2 regions of the Streptomyces sp. NPDC058239 genome follow, and region 1 is predicted to be linked to the other one. Evidence: riboswitches for the same ligand, from Rfam matches in the RefSeq annotation. Region 1 holds a riboswitch; the other holds the start of a gene.
The links. A riboswitch is a leader RNA that binds a small molecule or an ion and turns the genes downstream of it on or off. The one in region 1 is predicted to bind S-adenosylmethionine.

Region 1 (4,211 bases):
GTTCATCACGTACGACGAGAACGACGGCTTCTTCGACCACATCGTGCCGCCGTACCCGCCGTCCGGGGCCGCACAGGGGCTGTCCACCGTGGCGACCTCCGCCGACTATTTCGCGGGCAACGGAGGTTACGCCGCTGGTCCGTACGGTCTGGGGCAACGCGTGCCGATGCTCGTCGTCTCGCCGTGGAGCACCGGAGGGTTCTCCTGCTCCGAGGTGTTCGACCACACCTCGATCATCCGGTTCATGGAACGTCGCTTCGGGGTGAAGGAACCGAACATCTCACCCTGGCGGCGCGCCATCTGCGGCGACCTCACCTCCGCGTTCGACTTCCGCCGTACGGACACCGCTCCCGTCGCCCTGCCCTCCACTGCCGGGTACCTGCCGCCGGACCGCAACCGGCATCCCGACTATGTGCCCGTGCCGCCCGCCGTCGGCAGCGTTCCCAAACAGGAACCGGGCTCCCGGCCCACCCGGCCGCTGCCGTACGCGCCGTTCGTGGACGGTTCGGCGAATCCGGCGACCGGAAAATACGGCCTCACCTTCAGCGGCGGCGCCGCGGCCGGAGCACACTTCCTGGTCACGTCCGCGAACCGTACCGACGGACCGTGGACGTACACCACCGAGGCCGGCAAGTCGCTCTCCGACACCTGGAACACGGTCTACTCGAACGGGGTGACCAGCCTCAGCGTGCACGGTCCGAACGGCTTCCTGCGTACCTTCAAGGGGCCGGGCAAGGCGGCAGGGCCCGAGGTGACCGCCCGCCACAACGCCACCAATGGGCAGCTCGATCTGACGATGACTCATACGGGGTCCGGTGACGTTCATTTGACGGTGAAAGATGCATACGGCGGCACTGCCCAGACGTTCACGGTGCGCGCGGGCACGACCGTGAACCACTCGGTGGACCTGCGGGGGAGCAGCCGCTGGTACGACATCTCGGTGGTCTCCGACACGGACACCACGTTCCTGCGCCGCTTTGCCGGACACGTCGAGACGGGCGAGGCGGGTACGAGCGATCCGGCCCTGATGGCAGGCTGACCGTGGGGCGGGGGCAGGTGTTCATGCCCCCGCCCTCTTGACCGGTCCCGGGCGTCTGACCACCCGTCGGCCCACCGCCGCCCGTGGGATACAGTTATCGCAGGTCATGAGTTCCAGTGCACAGCCCCGGCTAACTGGACGGCACCCCGCTCCGCTGCGGGTGCTCCGGGTGACGACCCGCCCCGTGCTCGGCGCATGGGGAACAGCGGACCATCGGGGCAGAGCACCTGGGGTCCATGATCCCAGGAAGGCGAACGACCATGCTCCCCCATCTCATCGAGAACGACGACTGCCCCAGCCATGGACCCGGCCACCACGTCCACTGGATTCACGCCAAGAAGTGCCACCAGGAGCCCGGCCGGGCCGTGGAACTCCTGCTCACCTCGGGTGATGTCGGTGCCGACGGGTGGATCGGGCTGCGCCCCACCTTCGACCTCGCCGAAGACCTGCCGAAGGTGTGGACACACGCGCCGGGACTCCTCCGGGAACTGCTCGCCGCGCACCGCGGCCGAGTGTTCTGGCTGCCGCGGTGGCATGCCCTGAAACTGGTGGACTCCGGGGGCCGGGCAACGGCACTGGTCAATGCCGGCTTCGAGGGCGGCCCGCTGTGCGCGACCCGGGCGCCCGACCCGCGGCGGACCATTGGCGGCACGACGTACGGGCTGTAGCCGACCCGTCCGCCTATCGTGGACGTACCGGTCCCGGCCCGGTCCTGCCGCGGTGCAGGGTGGACAGCGTGACCGGCAAAACGGTGTCGAAGCGCTTCGACAGTTCTCTGGACAGCTCGTGCGGGCGGGTTTAGGCTCGGAACCATCTGCGCATGTCACAGACTGAACCGGTCGAATTCGAAGCGCTTCGCCCAACCGGTCGGTACGTGTCGGCGTGTGTCCCGGTACCCGAAGTCGTCCCGTGATGGAGAGCCCTGAATGGTCACCCTTGCCGAGGTCGCCCAGCATGCCGGAGTCTCCGCGAGTACGGTGAGCTATGTCCTCAGCGGGAAGCGGTCCATCTCGGTGTCCACCCGGGAGCGGGTGGAGCAGAGCATCCAGCAGCTCGGATATCACCCCAATGCCGGTGCGCGGGCGCTCGCGAGCAGCCGGTCGAACATCATCGCGCTCATGGTGCCGCTGCGCACCGACATGTATGTGCCCGTGATGATGGAGATCGCCATCGCGGTCGCCACCACCGCTCGCACGCACGGCTACGACGTCCTGCTGCTCACAGGAGAGGAAGGGCCGGCCGCAGTGCGGCGGATCGCCGGCAGCTCGCTCGCCGACGCCATGATCCTGATGGACGTGGAACTGCACGACGAGCGGCTCCCGTTGCTGCGTGAGACCGACCGGGCCGCAGTGCTCATCGGGCTGCCCGCCGAAACGGACGGGCTCACCTGTGTGGACCTCGACTTCGAGGCGACCGGGGCGCTGTGTGTGGAGCACCTTGCCGCACTCGGGCATCGTGAGATCGCGGTGATCGGCGAGGCGGCCGCCGTCTACGAGCGCCACACCGGGTTCGCCGAGCGGACCGTGGACGGTGTGCGCGCCAGGGCGCAGGAGGCCGGTGTGCGGGTGCTGCACCGGCCCTGCGAGGGCGGGTACGCGGCGATGGCCCAGACCCTGGCCCGGATCTTCGACGAGCGGCCGGGCACCACGGGGTTCATCGTGCAGAACGAGTCCGCCGTGGAACCACTGCTCAATCTGCTGCGTCAGCAGGGACGGGCCGTGCCGGAGGATGTGTCGGTGGTCGCCATCTGCCCCGAGCAGGTGGCAGCGCAGGCATCGGTCCGCCTCACCTCGGTCGCCATTCCGGCACAGGAGATGGGGCGGCGCGCCGTTGAGCAGGTCGTCGCGAAGCTGGGCGGGCGGGGAACGGATGAAGTGGAGCTGCTGGCCCCGGAGTTGACGGTTCGGGAGAGCAGCGGGCCGGCACCCGTCGGCTGACTGTGGTGCGCACGAGCCGGCCCCCGCGCGGGGGGCCGGCTCCTGCGCGGGGGCCGGCCCCTGCCGGCTCCGGGCGGGTCAGCCGGACGAGACGCTGAATCCGTTCGTCGTGAAGTCCAGGCCGCCGGGCGACGACGTGATCTCGTAGCCGAACTGGACGTCACCGATGGTCTCGTTGCCCCACCAGCCCTTGGTGTCCTTGATCCACTTCAGGATCGGCAGGATGTCCACCGTGCCCGATGTGGAGTCCGAGGTGCGCAGGAACGAGAAGACCTGGTTGGACCCGTTGTCCCCCTTGTAGACCGTCCAGGCGTGCGAACCACGGGAGCGCTTGCCGGTGCTCATCGCGCGGCGCGGCTTCGCAGCACGGCCGCGCCGTAGCGGCCCAGCGCCACACTGCCGGCCACCACCCTGCCGGTCAGCAGATCCACTTGCTCACCGGGAACGGAAACGGTGACCGTGGACCGCCCGTGATGCAGGAGGAAGAGCAACTCGCCCCGTCGGACCGCCTCCACATCTGCAGGCAGTCCGGCCAGCACCGGACGCGCGCCCGCCTCCTCGGCCACCCGGCCGAGCAGGGTGCGCAGCGCCTCCGGCTCCGGCAGGGTCGATACGTACCAGGCCCGGCCCTTGCGCAGCACCGCGGGCAGCCCGGCGAGCTCGCCGTCGCGGTATGCGGACACCACCTGTGTGCCCCGCTCCGGCTCCAGCTCCTCCGACCAGAGTCCGGCGCGGAATCCGTCGCACTCCACCGTCGTGTCCGTGTCGAGCGGCCACCACTCGTGGAGCGTACGAATGCCGAACAGCTCACGCAGCCGCACATCCATGCCGCCCGGCCTGATCCGGTCGTCGGCGTCAGCGACCCCGCTGAAGAAGCCGCAGACCAGCGTCCCACCGCCCCGTACATAACCGACGAGGTTGTCGATCGCGGCATCGGTGAGCAGATACAGCTGCGGTACGGCCACCGCCTTGAACCGGCCCAAGTCGGCTTCCGGGCGGGCGAATTCCGTGCTGATGCCGGTTTCCCAGAGAGCCCGGTGCCAGCTCCGGACCACCTCGGTGTAGTCGAGGAGCGCGGACGGGCGTCCCTCCTGCGCACCGGCCCACCACGCATCCCAGTCGTGCAGGATCGCCACATCGGCGGGCACATCCGTACCACTGACCGCCGCGCCGATCGTGGCCAGTTCCGCACCGAGCCCCTTGACCTCCCGGAACGTGCGGCCCTGCTCACCCGC
Region 2 (4,211 bases), on a different contig from region 1:
GGAAGTAGTCGACGGGCGCCCACGGGGTGTGCGAGAAGTGGCCGATCCGCAGGTCGGGGCGGAGTTCGCGGAGCATGCCGGGCACCAGCGCCAGGTGGTAGTCCTGCACCAGCACCGCCGCACCCCGGCCCGCCTCCTCGGCGAGCGCCTCGGCGAAGGCCCGGTTGTACGTCTCGAACGACGCCCACTGCCGCCGGAACTCCGCGTCGAAGACCGGCTCCAGCGGCGTCTGGTACAGCATGTGGTGGACGAACCAGAGCACCGAGTTCGCAATGCCGTTGTACGCGTCCGCGTGGACGGCCGCGTCGATGTCGAGCATCCGTACGCCCTGCTCACCGACCCCGCGCCGGACCGCCTCCCGGTCCCCGTCACCGAGCGCGGCGCACACCCACAGTTTGTCCTTGACGGCGCTCAGCCCGGAGACGAGCCCGCCGCCGCCGCGCTTCGCGTCGAGTGATCCGTCCGTGGCGAGGGTGTACGACACCGGGCCGCGGTTGGACGCAACGAGGACTTGGGCAGCGGGCTGGGCTTCGTGCTCGGAGACCATGTTGCGGAATCTAGCCCGATCACGAACCGCCCAAACGTGCGAAGTCAGGCCGCCCGGCGCGAAACGTACTCCTCGATCTCGCGCATCGGGGGCCGCTCCTCGGTGTCCACCGCATGGGTGTGCGGTACGAAGCCGTCCTCGCCACGCTCGAACTGGGTGAGCGAAGGCCGTACCAAGTGACCGCGGGACAGCCGGAGTTGAGCTGTCCGGTAGATCGTCGCCGCCATCCGCCCGAGCGCCTGCCCGTCCTGGTGGCGGTGTTTGCGCACCCCTACGTCGACCTGGGCCAGCGCGTCCAGACCCACCGTGTGCAGCGCATCGACCAGGAGGCCCAGTTCCACTCCGTAGCCGACGGGGAAGGGCAGCCGTTCGAGCAGGGAGCGGCGCACGGCGTACTCCCCGCCCAGCGGCTGAACGAAACCGGCCAGCTGCGGCCAGTGCAGATTGAGCAGCGGACGGGCCACCAGTTCGGTGACGCGACCGCCCTGACCTGCGGTGTCACCGAGGGGGCGGTCGTACATCGCCTTCACGAACTGCACGTTCGGGTCGGTCAGCAGCGGGCCGACGATGCCGGAGACGAAGTCCGCCGAGAAGTCCTTCAGGTCGGCGTCGATGAAGCAGACGATGTCACCGCCGGTCACCAGGAGCGACCGCCACAGCACCTCGCCCTTGCCGGGCACGGCGGGTATCCGGGGGAGTATCTCGTCCCGGTGCACCACCCGGGCGCCGGCCTCCCGGGCCACCTTCGCGGTGGCGTCCGTGGAACCGGAATCGATCACCACGAGTTCGTCGACCAGCTGGACCTTCTCCATCAGCTCGCGCCGGATGGTCGCAACGATCCGGCCGACCGTCGCCTCCTCGTTCAGCGCGGGCAGTACGACGCTCACGCTCCCGCGGCGCGGGTCCCTGGCCTTGGCGGCCAGGACGCGGTCCAGCGGGCGGTCGGCGGCCGACCAGGAACGCCTGGCCAGCCAGCGTTCGACCTCTTCCAGCACGGTCGATACTCCCTGTATGTGATCCATCTCGCGGTTCGGACGACTATCTCAACTGTCCGGTGCTTCGGTTACAGTCTTGAACAACGCGGATGGCCGTCGCATGTCGGGGTCAGTCCGCCAATAAATGCCTGGATCGATGATCCAGTGCCACAGCGCTCATCCAGAGGGACTGAGGGAACGGCCCGTTGAAGTCCCGGCAACCCTCCCGCCGACCGCGAGGTCACGGTGGGGAAGGTGCCAATTCCGTCTTGTGGCGAAATGCGTCGCAAGGAAGATGAGGAGAAAGGGCCTCCGCCATCATGGCCGTGCAGACTGTTGCAGCAAGCACCAATTCTTCCGCCGAAGCTGTCGACCTCGGACCCGCCGCGGCGCTTTCCTGCCGCGAGTGCGGCGAGCGTTTCGAGCTCGGCCCCATTTTCGCCTGCGCGTCCTGTTTCGGGCCGCTCGAAGTGGCGTACGACCTGCCGAGCGGCTCCCCCGACGAGCTGAAGAAGCGCATCGAGGCCGGACCCGACAACATCTGGCGTTACGCGCCGCTGCTGCCGGTCCCCGCCGATGTCGCGGACAAGCCCAACATCAACCCCGGTTTCACCAAGCTGGTCAAGGCCGACAACCTCGCCCGCGAGCTGGGCGTCACCGGCGGCCTGTACGTCAAGGACGACTCCGGAAACCCGACGCACTCCTTCAAGGACCGCGTCGTCGCCATCGCCGTCGAGGCCGCCCGCGCCTTCGGTTTCACCACCCTCTCCTGCTCCTCCACCGGCAACCTCGCCGGTGCGGTGGGCGCCGCCGCCGCCCGCGCCGGCTTCCGCTCCTGCGTGTTCATCCCGCACGACCTGGAGCAGGGCAAGGTCGTCATGGCCGCGGTGTACGGCGGCGAGCTGGTCGGCATCGAGGGCAACTACGACGACGTCAACCGCTTCTGCTCGGAACTCATCGGCGACCCGCTCGGCGAGGGCTGGGGCTTCGTCAACGTCAACCTGCGCCCGTACTACGGCGAGGGCTCCAAGACCCTGGCGTACGAGATCTGCGAGCAGCTCGGCTGGCAGCTGCCCGACCAGATCGTCATCCCGATCGCCTCCGGATCGCAGCTCACGAAGATCGACAAGGGTCTGCAGGAGCTGATCAAGCTCGGTCTCGTCGAGGACAAGCCGTACAAGATCTTCGGCGCCCAGGCCGAGGGCTGCTCCCCGGTCTCCACCGCCTTCAAGGCCGGTCACGACGTCGTGCGGCCCCAGAAGCCGAACACCATCGCCAAGTCCCTGGCGATCGGCAACCCGGCCGACGGCCCGTACGTCCTGGACATCGCCCGCCGCACCGGCGGCGCGGTCGAGGATGTCGACGACGAGCAGGTCGTCGACGCGATCAAGCTGCTGGCGCGCACCGAGGGCATCTTCGCGGAGACGGCAGGCGGGGTGACGGTCGGCGTGACGAAGAAGCTCATCGAGGCCGGTCTGCTCGACCCGGCGCTGACCACCGTCGTCCTCAACACCGGTGACGGCCTCAAGACGCTGGACGCGGTGGCCGCCACCTCGCAGGCGACCGCGACGATCCGCCCGAGCCTGGACGCGTTCCGCGCCGCCGGCCTCGCCGCCAGCTGACCACCCGAGACCGAAGAAAGGCACCCCTCATGAGCGTCAAGGTCCGCATCCCCACCATCCTTCGCACCTACACGGGCGGCCAGGCCGAGGTCCCGGCCGAGGGCTCGACCCTCTCCCAGGTCATCGAGTCCCTGGAGCAGAACCACCCGGGCATCGCCGCCCGCGTCCTGGACGACCAGGGCAAGCTGCGCCGCTTCGTGAACGTGTACGTCAACGACGACGACGTGCGCTTCGAGGGCGGCCTGGAGACGGCGACGCCGGACGGCGCGGGCATCTCGATCATCCCGGCAGTCGCAGGCGGCTGCTGACCGTCCGTCCGACTTCACAGCGTTATCTGTATTGCCCCCTCCGCGAGAGAAGCGGAGGGGGCAATTCTGCATGGTTGAGCGCGGTACAGTGTGGGAAGTCCCCCCAGCTGCCCGTGCCGCCCGCATATGAGAATGCGCCCGGCCGCGACAAGAAGCAGCCAAAGTGTTGGATCTCCTTGCGCCATAAGTCGCCTTTGCCTGGCCCGACTTGCCCTGGAATCTTATGAATTCCTCATATTAGGGCGTTCGGTGCTGCCCAGAATTCTCGTCCGATTGACCTGTTGCAGAGGGCAGTTGGGCAGATACATTCGGCCGCGGTCGACGCGTTCCGGCGCACGCACCCTCTCCTGTCGGGGGGTGAGTTCTGACCCGGGTCCGCGAAGTGCGGTCCTGTGCAAGGGCCAGTAATAGGGGAGTTAGGCATGGCTCAGGGCACCGTCAAGTGGTTCAACGCGGAGAAGGGGTACGGCTTCATCGCGGTCGACGGTGGTGCGGATGTTTTCGTCCACTACAGCGCGATCCAGATGGACGGGTACCGCACCCTCGAAGAGGGTCAGCGAGTTGAATTCGAGATCTCGCAGGGCCAGAAGGGGCCGCAGGCGGACATGGTCAAGCTCGCCGTCGGCTGAGCTCGACGCGGTCGGCCAACGACACTACTCACGCACGGAGGGCCCGTACCCCTGGGGTACGGGCCCTCCGTGCGCTTGCGTCCGCGGCCGCCCGTGAGCGGCTGTCGTCGAGCTTGGCCCTCCCGCCGTCC

Region 2: it holds a riboswitch for S-adenosylmethionine, as region 1 does, so the genes downstream of both, thrC (threonine synthase) here and ACFVYE_RS07985 (hypothetical protein) in region 1, are expected to answer to the same signal.

The regions. Positions count from the first base shown of each region.
Region 1 covers NZ_JBHVWS010000004.1:191,877-196,087, forward strand. The annotation lists gene ACFVYE_RS07980 (phosphocholine-specific phospholipase C) at 1-1,039, shown strand, start outside; SAM riboswitch class IV at 1,142-1,251, shown strand; gene ACFVYE_RS07985 (hypothetical protein) at 1,300-1,707, shown strand; gene ACFVYE_RS07990 (LacI family DNA-binding transcriptional regulator) at 1,966-2,976, shown strand; partial or broken gene ACFVYE_RS07995 (hypothetical protein) at 3,055-3,297, opposite strand; gene ACFVYE_RS08000 (beta-galactosidase) at 3,318-4,211, opposite strand, start outside.
Region 2 covers NZ_JBHVWS010000064.1:30,373-34,583, reverse strand. The annotation lists gene ACFVYE_RS40580 (trehalose-6-phosphate synthase) at 1-547, opposite strand, end outside; gene ACFVYE_RS40575 (glucosyl-3-phosphoglycerate synthase) at 592-1,542, opposite strand; SAM riboswitch class I at 1,696-1,823, shown strand; gene thrC (threonine synthase) at 1,842-3,143, shown strand; gene ACFVYE_RS40565 (MoaD/ThiS family protein) at 3,173-3,451, shown strand; gene ACFVYE_RS40560 (cold-shock protein) at 3,874-4,080, shown strand.